DNA from 2 places in the Pseudomonas sp. HD57-3 genome. Region 1 is predicted to be linked to the other one. Evidence: predicted binding sites of a transcription regulator. Region 1 holds the regulator's gene; the other holds the start of a gene.
The links. Region 1 encodes FliA, which starts transcription of late flagellar genes. Its sites were predicted from a motif close to CTAAAGTTTNNNNNNNNNNNGCCGNTAA; they were not measured.
Positions count from the first base shown of each region.

Region 1 (5,522 bases):
AATCGCCAGATGTTCGCCTCGCCCAAAGCGCTGGCGGTGGCTGCCGGTCTGATGGCGGTCATGGGCCTGGTGCCGGGCATGCCGCACTTCTCGTTCCTGAGCATGGCTGCCCTGGCTGCCGGTGGCGCTTACCTGTTCTGGAAGAAGCAGAACGTGGCCAAGGTCGTCGCGCTGGAAGAGGTCAAGCGTCAACAGGAGCTGCTGCCGTCGCCGGCCCGCGCCATGGAAACCAAGGAGCTGGGCTGGGACGACGTGACCCCGATCGACATGATTGGCCTGGAGGTCGGCTACCGCCTGATTCCGTTGGTGGACCGCAACCAGGGCGGGCAATTGCTGGCGCGGATCAAGGGCGTGCGCAAAAAGCTCTCGCAGGATCTGGGCTTCCTGATGCCGACCGTGCACATCCGCGACAACCTCGACCTGGCGCCAAGCGCCTATCGCCTGACCCTGATGGGCGTGATCCTGGCCGAAGCCGAGATCTACCCGGATCGCGAACTGGCGATCAACCCGGGGCAGGTCTACGGCTCGCTCAACGGCATTACCGCCAAAGATCCGGCTTTCGGCCTGGAGGCGGTGTGGATCGAAGTCAGCCAGCGCGCCCAGGCGCAATCGCTCGGTTACACCGTGGTCGATGCCAGCACCGTGGTTGCGACCCACTTGAACCAGATTCTGTACAAGCACTCCAGCGAGCTGATCGGCCACGAAGAAGTGCAGCAATTGATGCAATTGCTGGCCAAGAGCTCGCCGAAACTGGCTGAAGAGCTGGTGCCGGGCGTGGTCACGCTGTCGCAGTTGCTCAAAGTATTGCAGGCGTTGCTGGCCGAACACGTGCCGGTGCGCGATATCCGCAGCATTGCCGAAGCCATCGCCAACAATGCCGCCAAGAGTCAAGATACCGCCGCTTTGGTGGCCGCTGTGCGGGTCGGCGTATCCCGCGCCATCGTCCAAAGCATTGTAGGGACTGAGTCGGAGCTGCCAGTTATCACGCTGGAGCCAAGGTTGGAACAAATATTGCTCAATAGTCTGCAGAAGGCAGGACAAGGCTCGGAAGAGGGCGTTCTGCTGGAGCCGAGCATGGCCGAGAAGCTGCAGCGTTCGCTGATCGAAGCGGCGCAGCGCCAGGAAATGCAAGGTCAGCCGGTGATCCTGTTGGTAGCAGGCCCGGTTCGCGCGATGCTCTCGCGCTTTGGTCGCCTGGCAGTTCCCGGACTGCATGTGCTGGCCTACCAGGAAATTCCGGACAACAAGCAAGTGACCATCGTTGCGACAGTAGGGCCCAACGGCTGAGGTAGTGGTTTATGCAAGTTAAGCGTTTTTTCGCCGCCGATATGCGTCAGGCCATGAAGCTGGTTCGTGATGAGCTGGGCGCTGATGCCGCCATCATTGGCAACCGCCGCATCGCCGGCGGCGTCGAGCTGACGGCGGCGCTCGATTACAAACTGTCGGCGCTGGCCCCGCGTGTTCCGAACATGGAGCTCGAGGACGAGCTGCGCAAGACCCAGTCGCGCATCGTCACCGCACAGGCCGAACTGAGCCTGCGTGGCGAAGCCGACGGCAACACCAATCGCCAGTTGTTCGCCGGGCTGCCGTTGACGGCCGGCCTGCCGCTGACCGCTGCCGAGCCGCTGACCGAACCGACCTACGAGGCTCCGGCCCGTCCGGCACCGGCGCCTGCAGCGGTTTCCGCTGGCGTCGACCCGCGTGCTCTGGACTCGATGCGTTTCGAACTCAACAGCCTGCGCGAACTGATGGAAGTGCAACTCGGCACTCTGGCCTGGAACCAGCTGCAAGGCAGCCGTCCGGCCCAGGCCAATCTGTACCGTCGTCTGCAACGCATCGGTTTGTCCGGCCCGCTGTCCCGTGATCTGCTGTCGATGATCACCGAGATCGACGAACCGCGTCAGGCCTGGCGCATGCTGCTGGCGCACCTGGCACGGATGATTGCCGTACCGGAAGTCGAGCCGCTGGAAGAGGGTGGGGTGATTGCCATGGTCGGTCCTGCCGGCATGGGCAAAACCACCACGCTGGCCAAACTGGCCGCCCGTTACGTGCTCAAGTACGGCGCGCAGAACATCGCGCTGGTGAGCATGGACAGTTTCCGTATCGGCGCGCAGGAGCAGCTCAAGACTCTGGGCCGCATCCTTAACGTTTCGGTGACCCACGTCGATCCGGGCCAGTCCCTGGTGCAGGCGCTGGATCCACTGCTGCGCAAACGCGTGGTGCTGATCGATACCGCCGGCCTGCAAGCCAGCGATCCTGCCCTGCGCATGCAGCTGGAAAGTCTGGCCGGTCGTGGCATTCGGTCGAAAAATTATCTGGTGCTGGCAACCACCAGCCAGAAACAGGTTCTAACCGCCGCTTATCACAGTTACAAGCGTTGCGGGCTGGCCGGGTGCATCCTGACTAAACTGGATGAGACGGCCAGCCTTGGCGAAGTGCTGAGCCTGGCGATCAGTCACGAACTACCGGTCGCCTACCTGACCGATGGGCCGCGTATTCCGGATGATCTGCATCTGCCGCGCCGTCATCAACTGGTCAGCCGCGCCGTCAGTGTGCAAATGCAGGAAGAACCCAGCGAAGAAGCCATGGCTGACATGTTCGCTGATATCTACCACAGTCCGACCAAGCAGGTTGGCTGAGGTAATGAACCGTTTTTGTACCTACATCGATGGTCTGCCATGCATTGTTCCGGTTGTGAACGCGCAGCCAGTAATGTGGCCTCCGTCTATGCAAGACAAGGTAAAGAAATAACATGGGCAGCATGCATCCCGTACAGGTGATCGCGGTGACCGGCGGCAAAGGTGGCGTCGGCAAGACTAATGTGTCAGTGAACTTGTCCCTGGCGCTGGCAGAGCTTGGCCGTCGGGTCATGCTGCTGGACGCCGACCTGGGGCTGGCGAACGTCGACGTTCTGCTGGGCCTCACACCCAAACGCACCCTGGCCGACGTGATCGAAGGCCGCTGCGAGCTGCGCGACGTGCTGTTGCAAGGCCCCGGCGGAATCCGCATCGTGCCCGCCGCTTCCGGCACCCAGAGCATGGTTCACCTGAGCCCGGCCCAGCATGCCGGCCTGATTCAGGCATTCAGCGACATCGGCGACAATCTCGACGTGCTGGTGATCGACACCGCTGCGGGTATTGGTGACTCGGTAGTCAGTTTCGTTCGCGCGGCCCAGGAAGTGTTGCTGGTGGTCTGCGACGAGCCGACCTCGATCACCGACGCCTACGCGCTGATCAAACTGCTCAACCGCGATTACGGCATGAACCGCTTCCGCGTCCTGGCCAACATGGCCCAGAGCCCGCAAGAAGGTCGCAATCTGTTCGCCAAGTTGACCAAGGTCACGGATCGCTTCCTCGACGTCGCCCTACAATACGTCGGCGCGGTGCCCTACGACGAAAGCGTGCGCAAGGCGGTGCAGAAGCAGCGTGCGGTCTATGAAGCCTTCCCGCGTTCCAAGTGCGCACTGGCGTTCAAGGCGATCGCACAGAAGGTCGACACCTGGCCGCTGCCCGCCAACCCGCGCGGCCACCTCGAATTTTTCGTCGAGCGCCTCGTGCAGCAAACGGCAGGACCTGTGCTATGACCGCCAGCGGTATGAACCTTTACAAAAAGTCGGCGCGTGACGCGCAGTACGAGCTGATCGAGCGTTACGCGCCACTGGTCAAACGCATCGCCTACCACTTGCTGGCGCGATTGCCGGCCAGTGTGCAGGTTGAAGACCTGATCCAGGCCGGGATGATCGGCCTGCTCGAAGTCTCGACCAAATACGACGCCAGCAAGGGCGCCAGTTTTGAAACGTACGCGGGCATCCGGATCCGCGGTGCGATGCTCGATGAAGTCCGTAAGGGGGATTGGGCGCCACGCTCGGTTCACCGCAATACCCGTATGGTCAGCGACGCGATTCGCTCGATTGAAGCTAAAACCGGCCGTGACGCTAAAGATCACGAAGTTGCGGCCGAACTCCAATTGAGTCTCGACGATTACTACGGGATTTTGAACGACACCCTGGGCAGCCGGCTGTTCAGTTTCGACGACCTGTTGCAGGACGGCGAACACGAAGGGCTGCACGAGGATGGCGCCAGTGCTCATCTGGAGCCGTCGCGCGATCTGGAAGACGAACGTTTCCAGGCCGCGCTGGCGGACGCGATTGCCAATTTGCCGGAGCGTGAGCGACTGGTGTTGGCGCTGTACTACGACGAAGAGCTGAACCTCAAGGAGATCGGTGAAGTCCTTGGCGTCAGTGAATCGCGGGTCAGCCAGTTACACAGCCAGTGCGCGGCCCGCTTGCGGGGGCGTTTGGGGGAGTGGCGAGCGCGCTGAAGGCAGTGTGGGGACACTGCGAACGAGGCTGGTGCGGTGGTGAACGGCACCGGTCTTGCTCTGTTGTGCTCCAGACAGTCATCGAGTGTTTTGCCGGATTGATTGAAATGGCGCGTCCAGGTGCTGGGCGCGTTTAAGACTGCTTGGAGGTCGAATTGAACAAAGACATGAAAATCCTCATCGTTGATGACTTCTCAACGATGCGGCGGATCATCAAGAACCTGTTGCGTGATCTCGGGTTCACCAACACCGTTGAAGCCGACGATGGCACCACTGCCATTCCGGTGCTCAACAGCGGCAGCATCGACTTTCTGGTGACCGACTGGAACATGCCTGGCATGACCGGTATCGACCTGCTGCGCCACGTCCGTGCCGATGAAAAGCTCAAGCACCTGCCAGTGCTGATGGTGACCGCTGAAGCCAAGCGCGAGCAGATCATCGAAGCGGCCCAGGCCGGCGTGAACGGCTATGTGGTCAAACCTTTCACGGCCCAGGCGTTGAAAGAAAAAATCGAGAAGATTTTCGAACGCATCGGCTGATGAACGCGCGGGGGAGCTATGGAGCATAACGAATCTTCACAGGGCGATTTTGAGTCGACCCTGAAAAAACACGCGGTCGAACTGGTCGAGAGCCTTGAAAAAGGCAAGTTCGGCGACGCTGTGCAACTGATCCATGAGCTCAATCAGACCCGTGACCGTGGCCTGTACCAGGAAGTGGGCAAGCTCACGCGTGAACTGCACAGTGCGATCGTCAATTTCCAGATCGATCCGCACATGCCGCAGGCTGAGGAAGTGTCGCAAATCACCGACGCTACCGAGCGCCTGGGCTACGTGGTCAAACTGACCGAAGCTGCCGCCAACCGCACCATGGATCTGGTGGAAAGCGCGACCCCTGTGGTCAATGGCCTGGCTGACGAAGCCCAGGCCTTGAGCGCCGATTGGAGCCGCTTCATGCGCCGTGAGGTCGGGGCTGAAGAGTTCCGTGAACTGGCGCGCCGGGTCGACGGTTTTCTGGCACGCAGCAGCGCGGACAACCGCGCGGTGTCGAGCAATCTGAACGACATTCTGCTCGCCCAGGATTACCAGGACCTCACAGGCCAGGTGATCAAGCGCGTGACCCAATTGGTCACCGAAGTCGAAAGCAACCTGCTCAAGCTCGTGCTCATGGCCAGCCAGGTGGACCGCTTTGCGGGCATCGAACAT
Region 1 covers NZ_CM148568.1:2,003,576-2,009,097, forward strand. Annotated here, with positions in the region: gene flhA (flagellar biosynthesis protein FlhA) at 1-1,287, shown strand, start outside; gene flhF (flagellar biosynthesis protein FlhF) at 1,299-2,639, shown strand; gene fleN (flagellar synthesis regulator FleN) at 2,753-3,583, shown strand; gene fliA (RNA polymerase sigma factor FliA) at 3,580-4,320, shown strand; gene AC0R79_RS09055 (chemotaxis response regulator CheY) at 4,488-4,859, shown strand; gene AC0R79_RS09060 (protein phosphatase CheZ) at 4,878-5,522, shown strand, end outside.

Region 2 (5,522 bases), 1.6 Mb from region 1:
TTTGATGTCCGTGGTTGGCAGAGCCAGTGCTTCGGTTTCCGCGACCGAGCGCAACACATAGCTGCTGCCGTCCTGGCTGACCGCCTCCAGACCCGAACCGCCGAGCAGATGACTCAGCGCCTGATCGGTCGAATACTCACCCTGTACACCCGGTGACTGCCGGCCCTGGGTTTGCTGCGGCGTCATCGACAACGTGATGCCCGCCTGGCGCGCGAACTGGTTGAGCGCATCGCCCAGCGGTCCGGCGGCGATGTTGTAGCGGTGGCTGCTGACCTCGCTGGCATTGGCCGCCATGCTCAGGCTCGGCAACACGCCAACGCCCAGTGCAGTAGAGAACAGCGCCGCCCGAACGGCGTGACGCAACAGGCCCGATTCGGCAGAGAAATTCAGAGGGTTCTTACACGTAACGCGCGCAGTCATTGTAGGTTTCCGTAGGCAGTCGCGAAGGCTGAGTTGAAGTGCTTACTGACTAAGCCGGACTTGCCACGAAAACCCGCCAAAATAATTTCAGGCCACAGACTCCAGCGTCACCCACCATCGGGTGCGGTAGCGCAATTGCACCGGCAGGGTCTGCGGCAGGATCGCCAGCAGCTTGTCGGTGTCCTCAAGACGGAACACGCCGGACAGGCGCAAATCCGCAATGTCCGACGCACATTTCAGAAAGCCCTGTCGATACCGGCCGACTTCGCTGAGGAAGTCGCCCAGCCGCATGTTGCGGGTCACGATCAGCCCGTCGACCCAGGCACCGGCGTCCATGTCCAACGGTGGCGCCGGGCGAACTTGATGGTGATCGATCAGATAGCTCTGACCGGCGATGGCCTCTGTCGAGTTGCCGGCGGAGTGAATCGCGACCCGGCCACTGGTGACGCTCAGGCGCGTGCATCCATCTTCCTGGCGCAGAATGAATCGCGCCTTGAACGGCTCGTAACTGCCATGACGACTCTGAACCCGCAGTGGTCGGTCAAACGACGCACCTTCATCGGCACCGCCACAGGTGACGATGATTTCGCCACGGGTCAGCTTGATCAGCCGTTGTTGCGCGGTGTAATCGAGATCCACGCTGCTGGCGGTGTTGAGTTCGATCCGCGTGCCGTCCGGCAACTGGAAACCACGGCGCTCGCCGGTGGCGGTGGCGTAGTCGGCGCTCCACTGTTGCCAGGCGGAAGTGTCTTTGGCCAACCATCCCGCCGAGCCCATCAGCAGCGCGCCGGACAACAGCTTCAACGCCTGACGTCGACCCAACCCCTGGGCACTGTTTTCCAGCGTGTTGAACGCCACCTGCGCACCGGGCACGGCGCGCAGATTGTGGGTCAGTTCGGCTTGCAGAGACTGCACCCGTTGCCAGGCCAGTTCGTGATCATGGTGTTCGGCGCGCCATTGTTCGCACTGGCGATTCAGGCGCGGGTTGCCATGGTTGTTGCGCAGGCGCAGGAGCCAGTGAATGGCCTGGCGGACGACCTGTTGCGGTGGCTCGGCGCGTCGGCCAAGCGAGAGGTTATCCACCGGCATCAGTTTTCGTACCGCAGCACGTAGCAGTGAAATAGGGCATCGGCGACGTAGCGTTCTACCGAGCGCAGGGACAGGCCCATCTGCTCGGCGATCTGCTTGTGGGTCAAACCTTCGCACTGCGCCAGCAGAAACGCCTGACGGACTTTCGGCTTCAAGCCTTCAAGCATGCGGGCAATGCTTTCGAGCAGTTCGATCACCAATGCGCGGGATTCGGCACTCGGGGTTTCGGCTTCGGGCAAATGGGCGATGGTTTCCAGACAGGCGCGTTCAATTTCTTCACGACGCCAATGATCGATCACCAAACCCCGAGCAACCGTGCGCAAGAATGCGCGAGGTGCCTTGAGCTCCAGACGCTCGGTGCGTTGCAACAGGCGCACGAAGGTGTCCTGAGCCAGATCCGCCGCATCGGCGGCATTGCCCAGCCGCGCGCGCAACCAGCCGTTGAGCCAGCCGTGATGACTACTGTAAAGCGCCTGTACTGCAAACTCAGGTGAGGACATGAACGCGACAGCCCGAACGTCACAAATGATAATTAGTCGCATTGTCATCAAGGGTTACAGAATTTGCAACCGGCGCTGCAAAACAGTCATCAAAAAATGACAGGCGAGCGCTCTGGCACGCCGTTCGGCGGGAATCTGGCAGAAATGCCGTCCATTTCCTGCAAAGCCCTAAGTTTTCTCCGAAGCGTGCCGACAGACTGGTGAGACATGCGTGCACCAAAGTAGAGCAGCCATCAGAACGCTGCCTGCGCTGTACATGGAATGTTGCATCCGGAACGCATCCCCACTTTTGGCATAAGAAGTCCCATGAAATGAATCTCAAGTTCAGCCATAAAATCCTGTTGGCCGCCTCGGGCGTCGTGGTCCTGGCGTTCGCGCTGTTCACTTTGTACAACGACTATCTGCAGCGAAACACCATTCGCCAGAACCTCCAGTCCTCCGTCCAGCAGGCCGGCGACCTGACCGCCAGCAGTGTGCAGAACTGGATGAGCGGGCGGATTCTGGTGCTGGAAAACCTCGCGCAGAACGTCGCCCATCAAGGCAAGAACGCCGACTTCCCGGGCCTGGTCGATCAACCGGCCTTCACCTCGAACTTCCAGTTCACCTACGTCGGCCAGGCCAACGGCGTGTTCACCCAGCGTCCTGACGCGAAGATGCCGGACGGCTACGACCCGCGTCAGCGCCCTTGGTACAAGCAAGCCGTGGCCGCTGACCAGACCATGCTGACCCCGCCATACATGGCCGCCGTCGGCGGTCTGGTGGTGACCATCGCCATGCCGGTGAAAAAGAACGGCGAGCTGCTCGGCGTCGTGGGCGGTGACCTGAGCCTGGAAACCCTGGTGAATATCATCAACTCGGTGGACTTCGGTGGCCTGGGCCACGCGTTCCTGGTCAGCGGTGACGGTCAGGTGATCGTCAGCCCGGACAAAGATCAGGTGATGAAGAACCTCAAGGACATTTACCCGAACGCCGGTGTGCGCATCGAGAAGGGCAACCAGAACGTAGTGCTCAACGGCCAGGAACGCATCCTGTCGTTCACCCCGGTCGCGGGTCTGCCGAATGCCGAGTGGTACATCGGTCTGTCGATCGACCGCGACAAGGCCTACGCCGCACTCAGCCAGTTCCGTACCTCGGCAGTGATTGCGATGTTCGTCGCGGTGGGCGCGATTGCAGTCTTCCTGAGCCTGCTGATCACCGTCCTGATGCGTCCGCTGATCACCATGGGCCGCGCGATGCAGGACATCGCCCAGGGTGAAGGTGACCTGACTCGCCGCCTGGTAGTGGAAAGCAAGGACGAGTTCGGTGAGCTGGGCAGTTCGTTCAACCAGTTCGTGGAGCGGATTCACGCGTCCATTTCCGAAGTGTCTTCCGCGACTCGCCACGTACACGACCTGTCGCAACGGGTGATGGCATCGTCCAACGCCTCGATCATCGGCTCCGACGAGCAAAGCGCACGCACCAACAGTGTGGCTGCCGCGATCAATCAACTGGGTGCCGCCACCCAGGAAATCGCCCGTAACGCGGCCGATGCTTCGCAACACGCCAGCGGCGCGAGCGAGCAGGCCGATGACGGTCGTCAGGTGGTCGAGCAAACGATTCAGGCCATGACCGAGCTGTCGCAGAAGATCAGCCTGTCGTGCACCCAGATCGAAACCCTGAATGCGAGCACCGACAACATCGGCCACATTCTCGATGTGATCAAAGGCATCTCCCAGCAGACCAACCTGCTGGCGCTCAACGCGGCCATCGAAGCGGCCCGTGCCGGTGAAGCCGGTCGCGGTTTTGCGGTGGTGGCGGACGAGGTACGTAACCTCGCTCACCGCACCCAGGAATCGGCGGAAGAAATCCACAAGATGATCACCTCGCTGCAGGTCGGTTCCCGTGAAGCGGTGACCACCATGAACGCCAGTCAGGCGTCGAGCGAAGAGAGCGTTGAAGTGGCGAACCAGGCCGGTCTGCGTCTGGTCAGCGTGACCCAGCGCATCGGCGAAATCGACGGCATGAACCAGTCGGTGGCAGCGGCTACCGAAGAGCAGACTGCGGTGGTGGAAACCCTCAACGTCGACGTCAACCAGATCAACCTGCTGAACCAGCAGAGCGTGGCCAACCTCAATGAAACGTTGAAGGATTGCGATGCGTTGTCGCAGCAGGCCAACCGTTTGAAGCAACTGGTCGACAGCTTCAAGATCTGATCGCTTGCGGTCAAAAAACAGCCCGCTGCGGAGTGATCCGCAGCGGGCTTTTTCATGCCTTACACAAACAGCTTCAGCACATTGCCCATCGCATCATCGGCAAACCCCTGCACGAAATCCTTGAACCCCGGCAGCGCCTCGGGGCCGCCGCTGGCCGGCTCGGCAATGATCGTCCAGGTCGCCCGCGACTTGCCTGCGCCCAGCGACTCCACATTCATCGCCGCCCACAGATTGGCCACGCCCAGGGTGTTGTAGATCGTGGTCCAGGTCATGCTCAGCGCCTGGTCGTCCCGGGAGTTGAGTTGCTCGACCACCACGTTGCCATCCTTGAAGAACTTCTTGCGCAGCGACGACACGCCCTCGCCGGTCATTTCGATGTGCGACAGGGCGGGAATGAAACGGTCGAAGCCGTCGAATTTGCCCACTACTGCCCACACTTGCTTGGCGTCCACCGGCACTTCCACCGAAGACACGACGTGGCAGCCGTGAGGGTTTTTGATCAGGGTGTCGGGTTGAAGATTGCTCATGGTGTTGCTCCTTGGTTGATGAGTCAGATGAAGTTGATTTCTTTCAGGTAGTCGCAGCCGCGACGCAGCAGCGCCGGGGATTTTTCCGGGTAGTGCGCGCCCATCTGCTGCACGCCGGCCTGGGCGTTGGCGTGGCCGATCAGGGAGATGTCGCCGATGTCTTCCTCGAAACCGTTGAGGTAGAAACCGAGCACGCCGAACAGCGCGTTGTCGGCATCGACCCGGCCCAGTTGCTGTTGCCAGTCGGCGACGCTGACCAGCGAAAACTCGCTGCCGGTTTCGCGGAACGACGCGACGTAGGCATCCCAGCTCAGGGGCTTCGGGTTATGCAGGTTGAACACCGCCCGTTCGGCCGAATAACGGCTGGCATGGAACGCGATGAAACGGGCGAGGAAATCCACCGGCATCAGGTCGAAATTCAGCGCGAAGGCCGGCACCTGACCGAGCTGGATCGAGCCCTTGAGCATCAGCATCAAACGGTTCTTGTGCGGCTGACAGACGCCGCTGAGGCTGTTGAAACTGATGTTGCCGGGCCGATACAGATTGACCCGCACCCCACGCTCCCGCGCCCGTTCGAGGATGCGCTCGCCGACCCATTTCGACAGGTTGTAGCCGTTGCGGATGTAGATCGGCGGCGTCGGTGCGGCGGGCAGTTCCAGCACCCGGCCTGCGTCGTCGACGGTGCTGGAGGCCGACAGTGTCGAGACGAAATTGAACACCTTCTTGCTGCGCCCTTCGCACAGTCGAAGCAGTTCGAAAATCGGCTCGACGTTGTCCGCCGCCAGCGACTCGTA
Region 2 covers NZ_CM148568.1:366,180-371,701, forward strand. Annotated here, with positions in the region: gene AC0R79_RS01695 (TonB-dependent siderophore receptor) at 1-420, opposite strand, end outside; gene AC0R79_RS01700 (FecR domain-containing protein) at 508-1,509, opposite strand; gene AC0R79_RS01705 (sigma-70 family RNA polymerase sigma factor) at 1,509-2,009, opposite strand; gene AC0R79_RS01710 (methyl-accepting chemotaxis protein) at 2,321-4,201, shown strand; gene AC0R79_RS01715 (SRPBCC family protein) at 4,261-4,728, opposite strand; gene AC0R79_RS01720 (amino acid adenylation domain-containing protein) at 4,752-5,522, opposite strand, start outside.
Region 2: AC0R79_RS01710 (methyl-accepting chemotaxis protein) is a predicted target of FliA. The motif match lies at 2,178-2,205, and genes of this name have one in related genera.